3 regions of the Cupriavidus sp. JZ107 genome follow, and region 1 is predicted to be linked to each of the others. Evidence: predicted binding sites of a transcription regulator. Region 1 holds the regulator's gene; each other region holds the start of a gene.
What was found. Region 1 encodes HrcA, which represses chaperone genes, less so after heat shock. Its sites were predicted from a motif close to TTAGCACTCNNNNNNNNNGAGTGCTAA; they were not measured.

Region 1 (4,209 bases):
AGCCGCTCGCGTTCGAGCTGCATCTCGCGCGACTGCTGTTCGACCGCCTCGCGCTGGCGCACGCAGGCGCGCCAGGTGCGCCAGGCCTCGGCGACCGCGGCCGACTGCGCGGTCAGGCCGGCATGCGCGTCGAGCAGCAGACGCTGCGCGTCCGGCCGCAGCAGCAGCTGATGCGCGTGCTGCCCGTGAATGTCGACCAGCTGGTCGCCGACCTCGCGCAGCTGCGCCAGCGTGGCCGCGTTGCCGTTGATGAAGGCCTTGCTGCGGCCGTTGGCATCGACGACGCGGCGCAGCAGCACGTTGCCGTCGTCCTCGGCCAGCGCCTGCTCGTTGAGCCAGGCGTCCAGCGCGGGGTGCGTGGAGAAGGTGGCGCTGACGCTGGCGCGCGCCGCGCCCTCGCGCACCACGCCGGCATCGGCGCGCTCGCCGAGCACCAGCGCCAGCGCATCGATCAGGATCGACTTGCCGGCACCGGTCTCGCCGGTGAACACGGTGAAGCCGGCGGAAAAGTCGAGGTCGAGCGTATCGACAATGACGAAATCGCGGATGGACAGGCTGCGCAGCATCTTCGGAGACGGAGGGCGGCGATGACTAGGGGAGGGATCGGGGCCGGCTGGGGCGGGCGGCAGACGATGCGGGACGCTTGCGCTCAGAGCCGGTTGTCTTCGGTCGGGTACTCGTGCCAGTGCAGCTTCTTGCGCAGCGTCGCGTAGTAGTTGTAGCCGACCGGGTGCAGCAGGTTGATGGTCTTGGCCGAGCGGCGCACCACGATGCGGTCGCCCGGCAGCAGCGAGGTCAGCGACTGCATGTCGAAGTTGACGCTGGCATCGCGCGCGGTGGCGACCTCGATCGACACCTCGGCGTCGTGCGGCAGCACGATCGGCCGGTTCGACAGCGCATGCGGGGCGATCGGCACCAGCACCAGTCCCGACAGCGTCGGATGCAGGATCGGCCCGCCGGCCGACAGCGCATAGGCGGTCGAACCGGTCGGCGTCGACACGATCAGGCCGTCCGAACGCTGGTTGTACATGAAGTAGCCGTCCACCGAGACCGCCAGCTCGACCATGCCGGAGATGCCCGAACGATTGACCACCACGTCGTTCAGGGCCAGCGCGGAGAAGATCACGGCCTCGTCGCGGATCACGCGCGATTCGAGCAGCATGCGGTTCTCGGGCTCGTAGTGGCCGCTGAGCATGGCCGGCAGCACCGATTGCACATCCTCCAGCGGGATGTCGGTCATGAAGCCGAGGCGGCCATGGTTGACGCCGATCAGCGGCACCGAGAAGCCGGCCAGCTGGCGCGCGATGCCGAGCAGCGTGCCGTCGCCGCCGAGCACCACCGCGACGTCGGCCTCGCGGCCGATCTCCTCGGCGGACAGCGCCGGGTAGTCCGTCAGGCCGGTCGCCAGCGCGGTCTCGCGTTCGAACACCACGTCCTGGCCGTTGCGCAGGATGCAGGCCGCCAGTTCCTCGAGCGGACCTTCGATGCCCGCGGTCGAATACCTGCCGACCAGGGCGACCGTGCGAAAGGGCGCGTGCGCGGCGCCGGACTTGGGGTGTGCAGACATGCCCGGATTAGACCATACCGCCATGACCATTGTCAGCACGGCCCGGGGGGCGAGTGCCAGAGCGAGCCCCACCGCGCAAAACTTGCGTAAAATCGGGACACCATGGACGAACGAGCGAAAACCCTTCTCAAGACCCTGATCGAGCGCTACATCGCCGAAGGGCAGCCGGTCGGCTCGCGTACGCTGTCGAAGTACTCGGGACTGGACCTGTCGCCGGCGACCATCCGCAACGTGATGTCGGACCTGGAAGAGATGGGCTTCATCGCCAGCCCGCACACGTCGGCGGGGCGCATTCCGACCCCGCGCGGCTACCGGTTGTTCGTCGATACCATGCTGACGGCCCAGCCGCTCGATACCCAGTTCGACCGCACCAAGCTGGCCGGTCTGATCCAGGGCGAACTCGGCGCGCAGGAGCAGAGCCCGCAGCGCATGATCACGTCGGCCGCGCGCACGCTGTCGAACCTGTCGCAGTTCGCCGGCGTGGTGATGACCCCGCGCCGCGCGCAGGCCTTCCGGCAGATCGAATTCATGCGCCTGTCCGACAAGCGCATCCTGTTGATCATCGTGACGCCGGAAGGGGACGTGCAGAACCGCATCATCCAGACCGAGCTGCCCTACAGCGCGTCGCAGCTGGTCGAGGCGGCCAATTTCATCAACACCCATTACGCCGGCATGCGCTTCGACACCGTGCGCGAGCGGCTGCGCGACGAACTGAAGGCGCTGCGCATCGACATGTCGGAACTGATGCAGGCCGCGGTCGAGGCCGGCAGCAGCGCGATGGCCGACGAGGACGAGCAGGTCTATATCTCGGGCGAACGCAAGCTGCTCGAGGTCGAGGACCTGGCCTCGAGCATGGACAAGCTGCGCCGGCTGTTCGACGTGTTCGAGCACAAGACCAGCCTGCTGCAGCTGCTCGATGTGTCGAGCCACGCCGAGGGCGTGCAGATCTTCATCGGCGGCGAGAGCCGGCTGGTGCCGCTCGAGGACATGGCCGTGATCACCGCGCCGTACGAGGTCGACGGCCAGATCGTCGGCACGCTGGGCGTGATCGGCCCGACGCGGATGGCCTATGACCGGGTGATCCCGATCGTCGATATCACGGCGCGGCTGCTGTCGAGCGCGCTGAGCAGCCAGAACTGATGGCGGCCAGGGCGGGCCGCCACGCGCAGGGCGGCCTTCGTGCCCCGGCGATACCGGAATCCCTATGACCTTTACCGCAGAACCGGCCTACCGCCATGGGCAGGCGCCCCGCACGGCGATCCTGCTGATCAACCTGGGCACGCCGGACGAGCCGACCCCCAAGGCGGTCGGCCGCTACCTGAAACAGTTCCTGTCCGATCCGCGCGTGGTCGAGATTCCGCGCGCGGCCTGGTTGCCGGTGCTGTACGGGCTGATCCTGCCGCTGCGCTCGCGCGCGTCGGCGCTGAAGTACGAATCGATCTGGCTGCGCGAGGCGCACCGGACCGGCTCGCCGCTGCTGGTCCATACCGAGCGGCAGGCGCATGCGCTGCAGCAGCTGCTGGCGCAGCAGGGGCATGACGTGACGGTGGCCTGCGCGATGCGCTACGGCAACCCGTCGATCCCTTCGGTGATGGAGGCGCTGCGTCGCCAGGGCTGCGAGCGCATCCTGGCGCTGCCGATGTACCCGCAGTATTCCGGCACCACCACCGCGACCGCGTTTGACGAACTGTTTCGCGTGCTCGGCGAATGGCGCAATCAGCCCGAACTGCGGCTGGTCAAACATTTTCACGACCACCCGGCCTATCTGGGCGCGCTGCACCAGCAGGTCGGCGCCTACTGGGCCCAGCATGGGGCCCCGGATTTCGCGCGCGGCGACCGGCTGATCCTGTCCTTCCACGGCGTGCCGCGGCGCACGCTCGAGCTGGGCGATCCGTATCACTGCGAATGCCTGAAGACAGGCCGCATGCTGGGCGAGGCGCTGGGCTTGCAGCCCGGCCAGTACCAGGTCACGTTCCAGTCGCGCTTCGGCAAGGCAGAGTGGCTGCAGCCCTATACGGCGCCGACGCTGACCGAGCTGGGCAAGGTCGGCACCGCGCGGGTCGACGTATTCTGCCCGGGCTTTCCGGCCGACTGCATCGAGACGCTGGAGGAGATCGCGATGGAAGGACAGTCCGAATTCAAGGTCGCCGGCGGCAAGGAATTCCACTTCATTCCGTGCCTGAACGATGCGCCGTTCTGGATCACCGCGCTGTCGGAGATCGCGCTGCAGCATATGCAGGGCTGGCCGTTGCGCCTGCCGCATGCGCACGAACTGGAAGCGAGGCGCTCGCTGGCGCAGGCAAGGGGGGCCGCGGCATGAATCCGTCGTACGAGGACGATGCGCGGCAGCGGATCGACAAGTGGCTGTGGTGCGCGCGCTTCTTCAAGACCCGTTCGCTGGCGGCCGAGGCCGTCGAGCGGGGCCGGGTAGAGGTCAACGGGCAGCCATGCAAGAATTCGCGCGAGGTCAAGCCGGGCGACACCGTGCGCATCGACGCCCATCAGCAGCGCTGGGAGCTGGTGGTCAAGGGCATCGCCCCGGCCCGCGGGCCGGCGTCCGTTGCGCAGACGCTCTATGAGGAAACCGAGGAGAGCCGGACGCGGCGCGCCGCGGAGGCCGAGCGGCGGCGTCTCCATGTCGA
Region 2 (4,209 bases), 1.3 Mb from region 1:
AGCCGAAGTTGCCGTTGCCTTCGATGACCTTGGCCACGACGACCGAGGCTTCCTCGCCGGCGTTCAGCACGATCTGGCGCAGCGGCTCTTCCATCGCGCGCAGCACGATCTTGATGCCGGCGTTCTGGTCGGGGTTCTCGCCGGTCAGGCTCGAGATCGCAGCGCGGGCACGCAGCAGGGCCACGCCGCCGCCCGGGACGATGCCTTCTTCAACGGCAGCGCGGGTGGCGTGCAGCGCGTCTTCGACGCGTGCCTTCTTTTCCTTCATTTCGACTTCGGTGGCGGCACCAACCTTGATCACCGCAACACCGCCGGCCAGCTTGGCCACGCGCTCTTGCAGCTTCTCGCGGTCGTAGTCCGAGGTCGCTTCCTCGATCTGGGCGCGGATCTGCTTGACACGGCCTTCGATCGCGGCGGCGTCACCGGCACCGTCGATGATGATGGTGTTTTCCTTGCCGATCTCGACACGCTTGGCTTGACCCAGGTCTTGCAGCGTGGCCTTTTCCAGCGTCAGGCCGACTTCCTCGGCGATCACGGTGCCGCCGGTCAGGATGGCGATGTCTTCCAGCATGGCCTTGCGGCGGTCGCCGAAGCCAGGCGCCTTGACGGCGGCGGTCTTCAGGATGCCACGGATGTTGTTGACCACCAGGGTCGCCAGCGCTTCGCCTTCGACGTCTTCGGCGATGATCAGCAGCGGACGGCTCGACTTGGCCACTTGCTCCAGCACCGGCAGCAGGTCGCGGATGTTCGAGATCTTCTTGTCGAACAGCAGCACGAACGGGTTGTCGAGCTGGACGACTTGCTTGTCCGGGTTGTTGATGAAGTACGGCGACAGGTAGCCGCGGTCGAACTGCATGCCCTCGACGACTTCCAGCTCGTCGGCCAGCGACTTGCCGTCTTCAACGGTGATCACGCCTTCCTTGCCGACCTTGTCCATCGCTTCGGCGATCAGCTTGCCGATCACTTCGTCGCTGTTGGCCGAGATCGCGCCAACCTGGGCGATTTCCTTGCTGGTCGTGGTCGGCTTGCTCAGCTTCTTCAGCTCTTCGACGGCGGCGCCCACGGCCTTGTCGATGCCGCGCTTCAGATCCATCGGGTTCATGCCGGCGGCAACGTACTTCATGCCTTCGCGCACGATCGACTGGGCCAGCACGGTCGCGGTGGTGGTACCGTCACCGGCGTTGTCGCTGGTCTTGGAAGCGACTTCCTTGACCATCTGGGCGCCCATGTTCTGCAGCTTGTCCTTCAGCTCGATTTCCTTGGCGACCGACACGCCGTCCTTGGTCACGGTCGGGCCGCCGAAGCTGCGCTCGAGCACCACGTTGCGGCCCTTCGGACCCAGGGTCACCTTGACCGCGTTGGCCAGGATGTTCACGCCTTCGACCATCTTGTGGCGAGCGCTGTCGCCGAACACTACGTCTTTAGCTGCCATGTTCTAGATCTCCAGAATTCTGTACGGGAAAAGTCCCGGGCGCGATCGCCGCAGCGGCGAAACCGTGCGCCCCGGGGGTTCCGGACGCGCGGCGCCCGGACAGCGACATCACTTGTTGATGACCGCCATGATGTCTTCTTCGCGCATGACCAGCAGTTCCTGGCCATCCACCTTCACGGTCTGGCCGGCGTACTTGCCGAACAGCACGCGGTCACCCACCTTGACGTCGAGGGCGATCGACGCGCCCTTGTCATCCTTCTTGCCCGGGCCGATGGCCAGCACTTCGCCCTGATCGGGCTTCTCGGCAGCATTGTCGGGAATCACGATGCCGGAAGCGGTCTTGGTTTCGTTGTCCAGACGCTTGACGATCACGCGGTCGTGCAAAGGACGCAGATTCATACGGACTCCTTAGTACAAGTGAGCATTTATTTGCAAAGTGGCCGCCGCGGGACTGCGGAGGCCCTTGAAATCGGACGCCGGATGGAGATTACAGCACGCTGTTAGCACTCGCACCCGGCGAGTGCTAATTATAGGGACGGGGTTTCGGGTTTTCAAGACGAGGCCTGAATACGGGTTTACCCGCACAAAAGCAGGGAATTTGCCCCGGGCCCGCGCGGTGCAAGGCCCGGCGGGCATTGTCTCTTATATTGTGCGGCCCGGTTTTTTCAGGCGAATGTCGCCAGCGGGTGCCAACGAGGCGGGTTCAGACCCCGCCCCGCAGTTGCGGCAGCACCGTCTGCGCGCAGGCGTCGAGCCAGGCCTGCTGGTTGCCGCAGACGTTGTGCAGGAAGACCGCGTCGGCGCCCATCGCCAGGTCTTCGGCAAGCCAGGCGGCCTGCTGCGCGGCGTCGCAGGAGATCCGGACCGCGCGCTCGATGTCGTCCGGCGACACCGTGCGGGCGCGGGCATCGAACTCGGCCGGGGTCGCCAGGTTCGCCGCGGTCTCGCTGTCGAACACATTGGTGCGCCACTGCTCGTAGGCCATGCGGCGCGCGGCCTCGTCGCCCTGCGTGGGGTCGGCGTAGGCGATCTTGGCCTGGATATGCACCGGTTTGCCTCCGCCGCCGCCCTCCCGAAAGGCGTCGATGACCGCGCGCATGGTCTCGCGCGGCGCCGAGATCGTGATCAGGCCGTCGGCCCACTGTCCCGCCCAGCGCGCGGTCTGCTCGGTCAGCGCGGCGGCGAAGATCGGCGGCGGACGCTGCGGCAGCGTGTACAGCCGGGCGCGATCGACGACGATGCTGCCCCGGTGCGTCACCTCCTCGCCGCGCCACAGCGCGCGCATCACGTCCACCGACTCGGACAGCATCGCCTGCCGCTCGGGCTTGGGCGGCCACGGCCGGCCGGTGATGTGTTCGTTCAGCGCCTCGCCGGTGCCCAGCGCGATCCAGAAGCGGCCCGGGAACATCGCCTCCAGCGTCGCGGCGGCCTGGGCCACCACGGCCGGGTGGTAGCGCCCGAACGGACAGGCGACCACGCCCGTCGGCAGGTCGACGGTCGCCATCGCGGCGCCGAGCCAGGACCAGGAATGGCCGCTCTCCCCTTGCCGCTCGCTCCACGGATGGAAGTGGTCGGAGCTGCTGAGCGCGGTAAAACCGGCCAGCTGCGCGGCGCGCGCATAGCGCAGCAGGTCGCCCGGCGAGAACTGTTCGTGCGAGGCGTGATAGCCGATCAAGGGCATGGCGGACTCCTGGGCGAAATGGGGATCGGGTGCGGCGCGGTCAGCCGGACGCCGCGGACACCGAGGCCGGGACCGGATAGGCCAGCGTGGTCATCAGCGCGAGCGCGGCCTGGCGCGAATCGAGCCGGGTGTGCTGCACGACGATCGGCACATCGGACTCGATCACGCTGGCGTAGTCGGTGTCCTCGGGGATCGGCTCGGGGTCGCGCAGATCGTTGAAGCGCAGATGCAAGGTGCGGCGCGCCGGCACCGTGAGCCGGTACGGACCGACGGGTTCGCGGTCCGCATAGAAGATCGTCACCGTGACATGGGCCGGGGCATCGCCGGTATTGAGCAGGCAGGCCGCTTCATGGCTGTTCAATTGCCTGCTGGCGGCCGGGTCGGTCGGCGGCAGATAGCCTTCCGCAATGACCCAGCGCCGTTGTCCGATCGCTTCCATCGCGTTTCTCCCTGGTTGTCGCTGTCTTTGCCGGACTGATGCTGCCGATCACGGCCCGAAGCACGGCCGCTGCCGCAGCCATCGGTAGCCGTAGGCGCGCAGCTTCAGCGTATGCGCGGTCTGCGCCGGCGGGTACGGGCCATCGACCAGCATGTCGCGCAGCTCGCCGACCTCGACCTCGGGCAGCTTCACCTCGACGTCCTTGTCCGACAGATTGGCGAACGTGAACACCACCTGCCCGTCCAGCTCGTGCCGCAGCGCCAGCACCGACGGACAGCCGACCTCCATCACCGTGCATTCGCCATAACCGATCTCCGGCATGCCAACGCGCGCGCGGATCATCTTGCCGGTCTTCGCCAGCAGTGAATCGTCGCGCAGCAACTGGTCGTAGATATTGACCTGGTCGTAGCGGAACGGGCCCTCGCGGATCACCGGCACCGGCAGCGATTCGGGATCGGCGGGCGAGAAGCCGCCATTGACCTCGTCGGACCATTGCATCGCCGTGCGCACCGCGTGGCGCTCCTTCAGCGACAGGTCCTCGCCCATGCCGATCTCCTCGCCGTAGCGCAGGATCGGCGTGCCGGGCAGCGAGAACAGCAGCGCATGGACCTGCGCGATGCGGCGCTGGTCGCCGTCAAGCATCGGCGGCAGCCGGCG
Region 3 (4,209 bases), 740 kb from region 1:
CACCATCGCGAAGGTGCTGTCGATATGGCTGACGGTCTCCACCGGATCGGTGATCAGCTTGCCGAACACCGGCAGCGTGGCCGAGGTCGTGATCACGGTCAGCAGCGAGAAGCCAAGGAAGTTGATCGGCAGCCCCCAGAAGTTGCCCTTGCGGACCGCGCCGAAGTTCTTCGCGTAGCGCGAGAAGTCGCCGAAGTTCAGCATCGGACCGGAGAAGTACGACACCACCAGCGCGATCGCGGTCAGCATCACCGGCACCGCTTCCCAGCCGCTGTACTTGACGAAGCTCAGCGTGAAGCTGACGTTGCTCCAGCCGGCCTTGTTCACCAGCCAGATCGCCAGCAGGATCATCACCACATAGACAGCGGGGCCGGCCCAGTCGATAAACTTGCGAATGGTTTCCATGCCGGTCCAGAACACCAGCGCCTGCAGTACCCACAGCGTCATGAAGGCCGCCCAGCCCAGCGTCGACAGCCCGGCGAAGCCATGCAGCTTGACGTCGGCATAGGGCGCCAGCGACGGGAAGAAATGCAGCGCCAGCACCAGGAAGGCCGACGAGGCCAGATAGGTCTGGATGCCGTACCACGCCACCGCGATCAGGCCGCGGATCACCGCCGGAATATTGGCGCCGAGCACGCCAAACGAGGCCCGGCAGATCACCGGATACGGGGTGCCGGTGACCTGGCTCGGCTTGGCCACCAGATTGCAGAAGAACTGCACGATGACGATGCCGACCAGCAGCGCGACCAGCACCTGCCAGCTGGTCAGGCCCAGCGCGAACAGGCTGCCGGCGGTGATGTAGCCGCCGACGCTGTGCACGTCCGACATCCAGAACGCGAAGATGTTGTAGGTGCTCCAGGTCTGCTTCTTCAGCGGCGCCAGGTCTTCGTTGGTCAGCCGTTCGTCATACGATGGCTTGATCAGCGCGTTGCCATGGTGGACGGACGCGCTGTCCTGCAGCTCGGCGGCGGCAGGCGCGGTGGTGTGCATCATGCTTGTCTCCTCAAGGCGATGCCATGCGGTGGTAGGCGCGCGGAAGGCGCCGGATGGGCGGTGTGGATCGAAGGATCGGGAATCCGCTCTCAGGATTTATTTTGTAGACAGAATTGTCTACAAAATCTGTTGTAGTTGTGTACGGATTTGTAGATCACGGCCGCGTGATTGTCAACATCACGGCCGCGGGATGCGGGCAAACCCCGAGTCGGAGGGGGCACGCCCAGGTGCGGTGCGGCGCCGAAGCGGCAAAACAAAAGGGCCGGGTCCTTGCGGAACCCGGCCCTTGTCGCCGCCGTCACCCCCGCGCATGCGGGGAGCCAGCGGCTGGCTTGTGGCTTGCCGTTTATGGCCTGCGGGCGGCGCCCATCAGGCGAAGGCCTGCAGCGCGCCCTTCATCTTCTTCATCGCGGCGGACTCGATCTGGCGGATGCGCTCGGCCGACACGCCGAACTCGTCGGCCAGTTCGTGCAGCGTGGCGCCGCCCGAGCCGTCGTCGTTGACCTGCAGCCAGCGCGCCTCGATGATGCGGCGGCTGCGCGGATCGAGCTTGGTCAGCGCCTGTTCCAGGCCCTCGACCTGCATCCGGTCCTGGCGCTTGGCCTCGAGCACGCGCGTCGGCTCGTTGTGGTTGTCGGCCAGATAGGCGATCGGCGCGAACTCCTCCTCGCCGTCGTCGACCTGGCCTTCCAGCGCCAGATCGCCGCCCGACAGCCGGGTTTCCATTTCCATCACTTCCTCGGGCTTGACGTTCAGCTCGCGGGCGACCGCGTCGATCTCGTCCGGCGTGAAGGTATGGGCGCCTTGCTTGTGGCTGCGCAGGTTGAAGAACAGCTTGCGCTGGGCCTTGGTCGTCGCGACCTTGACCATGCGCCAGTTGCGCAGCACGTACTCGTGGATCTCCGCCTTGATCCAGTGGATCGCGTACGACACCAGGCGCACGCCCTGGTCCGGGTCGAAGCGCTTGACGGCCTTCATCAAGCCGATATTGCCTTCCTGGATCAGGTCCGCGTGCGGCAGGCCATAGCCCAGATACTGGCGGGCGATCGACACGACCAGACGCAGGTGCGACATCACCAGGCGGCGGGCCGCCTCGACCGAGTCGTGATCGCGCAGCTCGCGCGCGAGCCGCTGCTCCTCCTCGGCGGTGAGCATCGGAATACGGTGGACAGCCTGGATATAGCTGTCGAGATTGCCCAGCCCGGAGGGCAGGGTCAGGGCCATGCTGTTGGCGCGCTGCGGCACCATCGGCAGGGTGTTGTTCATGGTGATCGAATCGGCAGACAGGACTGCGTTCACTCAGGGCTCCTTTCGCATCCGGCGGGCGGCGTGCCCGCGTGTCGGAAGCATCGACGGCGTCGTGGCCGGCGCTTCCCACACTGCAATGCAACGCATATTAGCACTCCAGCCGGGTGAGTGCTAATTGGAGTCCGGTCCGCTACGATAGTTCCAGAATATCGGAGGAAAAATTCCATAGCGCTCCAGGTTGCTGGGAAGTCGCCCGGAAATCGCTGCGAAGACGGACACAAGTTCATTAGAGGGCCGGCGCCCGTGCCGGTTCTGCTGCAGGGACCATGCCATCGGGCCGCAAAGGCTACACTTGCCAGCATTGCGTCGATCCGCCACGCCCTTGGAGTGTCTGCCATGTCCGCCATTGAACATTTGTTGAAACCGCATGTAAGAGATATCGGCGACTTCTCGGTGCGGCGGGTGCTGCCCTCCGCCGCCGCACAAACCGTTGGGCCGTTCATCTTCTTCGACCACATGGGTCCGGTTCAACTGGAGCCCGGCAAGGGCATGGATGTGCGCCCTCATCCCCATATTGGGCTGGCCACCGTCACCTATCTGTTCGAAGGCGAAATCGTCCATCGCGACAGCGTCGGCAGCGAACAGACCATCCGGCCCGGCGACGTCAACTGGATGACCGCGGGCAGCGGCATCGTCCATTCGGAGCGCTCGCCGCAGGCCGCCCGCGACGCCGGCCCGCGGCTGCACGGCATCCAGACCTGGGTCGCGCTGCCGCGCGAGCACGAGACGGTCTCGCCGTCGTTCTTCCACCATCCGGCCGACACGCTGCCGCGGCTGGTCCACGGCGGCGCGCGCATCACCGTGATCGCCGGCGACGCCTTCGGCGCACGCTCGCCGGTGCAGGTGTTCAGCCGCACGCTGTACGCCGCGCTGGAGCTCGACGCCGGCGCCAGCCTGGCGATTCCGCCCGAGCACGAGCAGCGCGGCCTCTATCTGGTCGATGGCGCCGCCGCGATCGACGGCATCGCGCTGCCGGCCGAGCACCTGGCGGTGCTGACGCCCGGCGCCGAGGCGACCGTCACGGCGCTGGAGCCGTCCCGGCTGATGCTGCTCGGCGGAGAACCGGTCGACGGCCGGCGGCATATCTTCTGGAATTTTGTCGCCAGCACCCGCGAGGCGATCGAAGAGGCGGCGCGGCGCTGGGAGAACGACGAGTTCCCGCACGTACCGGGCGAGACCGAGCGGATTCCGCTGCCGCCGCGGCGGGTCTGACAGAGCCAATGACATGAGGGCACTCCTGGCCCACGCTTGACGGCTCTCCTCTCCCGCTTGCGGGAGAGGGGCTGGGGGAGAGGGAAGGGCAGTCGCTATGCCGCCCGCCGCTCGCCATGGTGACGCCTTTGCTCGCTCCCCGGCCCCCTCTCCCGCGGACGGGAGAGGGGAGCAAGGATCGAGTGGTGCGTACCCAAGTCGCTACAGCGGACTGACCCAGCTGACCCGCGCGCTGTCGCGCAGGCAACCGCGGATCGTCTCGATCTGCGTCGCGATCGGGGCGGGCACCGGCACGGCCCCCGCCAGCACCTGGCGGATCCACGCGGCTGTCAGCGCCACGTCGGTGCCCGGCGGCAGCGCCGGCACGTCGGCGACCGAGCCCGACATCGGGTCCACCAGCGTGCGCTGATGGCCGTCGTGCAGCCAGTCGATGCGGCTGCCGCGGCGGGCGTCGGCCACGACCTCGCCCTCGGTGCCGCGCGCCAGCAGCACGTTGGCCGGCTCGTGCGAGAAGTAATCGGTCAGCGTCTCGCGGTATTCGGGGTGCGTGTAGCTGTACAGCCGCAGCGCCTCGGCAGGCGTGTGCGCGCCGACCGGCTGCAGCATCTTGACGATCGTGTGCGAGGAATTGCGCAGCCCGATCAGGGTGCGCTTGTCGAGCAGCGCCGACAGGGCCGGCGACAGCACGTCGATCGG

Region 2: the regulator HrcA is predicted to act here: its motif matches at 1,933-1,959, upstream of groES (co-chaperone GroES).
Region 3: the regulator HrcA is predicted to act here: its motif matches at 2,390-2,416, upstream of rpoH (RNA polymerase sigma factor RpoH).

What each region holds. Positions count from the first base shown of each region.
Region 1 covers NZ_CP096481.1:2,221,050-2,225,258, reverse strand. Annotated here, with positions in the region: gene recN (DNA repair protein RecN) at 1-566, opposite strand, end outside; gene M1D55_RS19705 (NAD kinase) at 650-1,567, opposite strand; gene hrcA (heat-inducible transcriptional repressor HrcA) at 1,670-2,707, shown strand; gene hemH (ferrochelatase) at 2,772-3,887, shown strand; gene M1D55_RS19690 (RNA-binding S4 domain-containing protein) at 3,884-4,209, shown strand, end outside.
Region 2 covers NZ_CP096481.1:898,351-902,559, reverse strand. Annotated here, with positions in the region: gene groL (chaperonin GroEL) at 1-1,432, opposite strand, end outside; gene groES (co-chaperone GroES) at 1,541-1,831, opposite strand; gene M1D55_RS13680 (TIGR03885 family FMN-dependent LLM class oxidoreductase) at 2,136-3,113, opposite strand; gene M1D55_RS13675 (sensory rhodopsin transducer) at 3,154-3,552, opposite strand; gene M1D55_RS13670 (alpha-amylase family protein) at 3,601-4,209, opposite strand, start outside.
Region 3 covers NZ_CP096481.1:2,959,490-2,963,698, reverse strand. Annotated here, with positions in the region: gene M1D55_RS22990 (NCS1 family nucleobase:cation symporter-1) at 1-993, opposite strand, end outside; gene rpoH (RNA polymerase sigma factor RpoH) at 1,363-2,259, opposite strand; gene M1D55_RS22980 (pirin family protein) at 2,638-3,513, shown strand; gene ybiB (DNA-binding protein YbiB) at 3,715-4,209, opposite strand, start outside.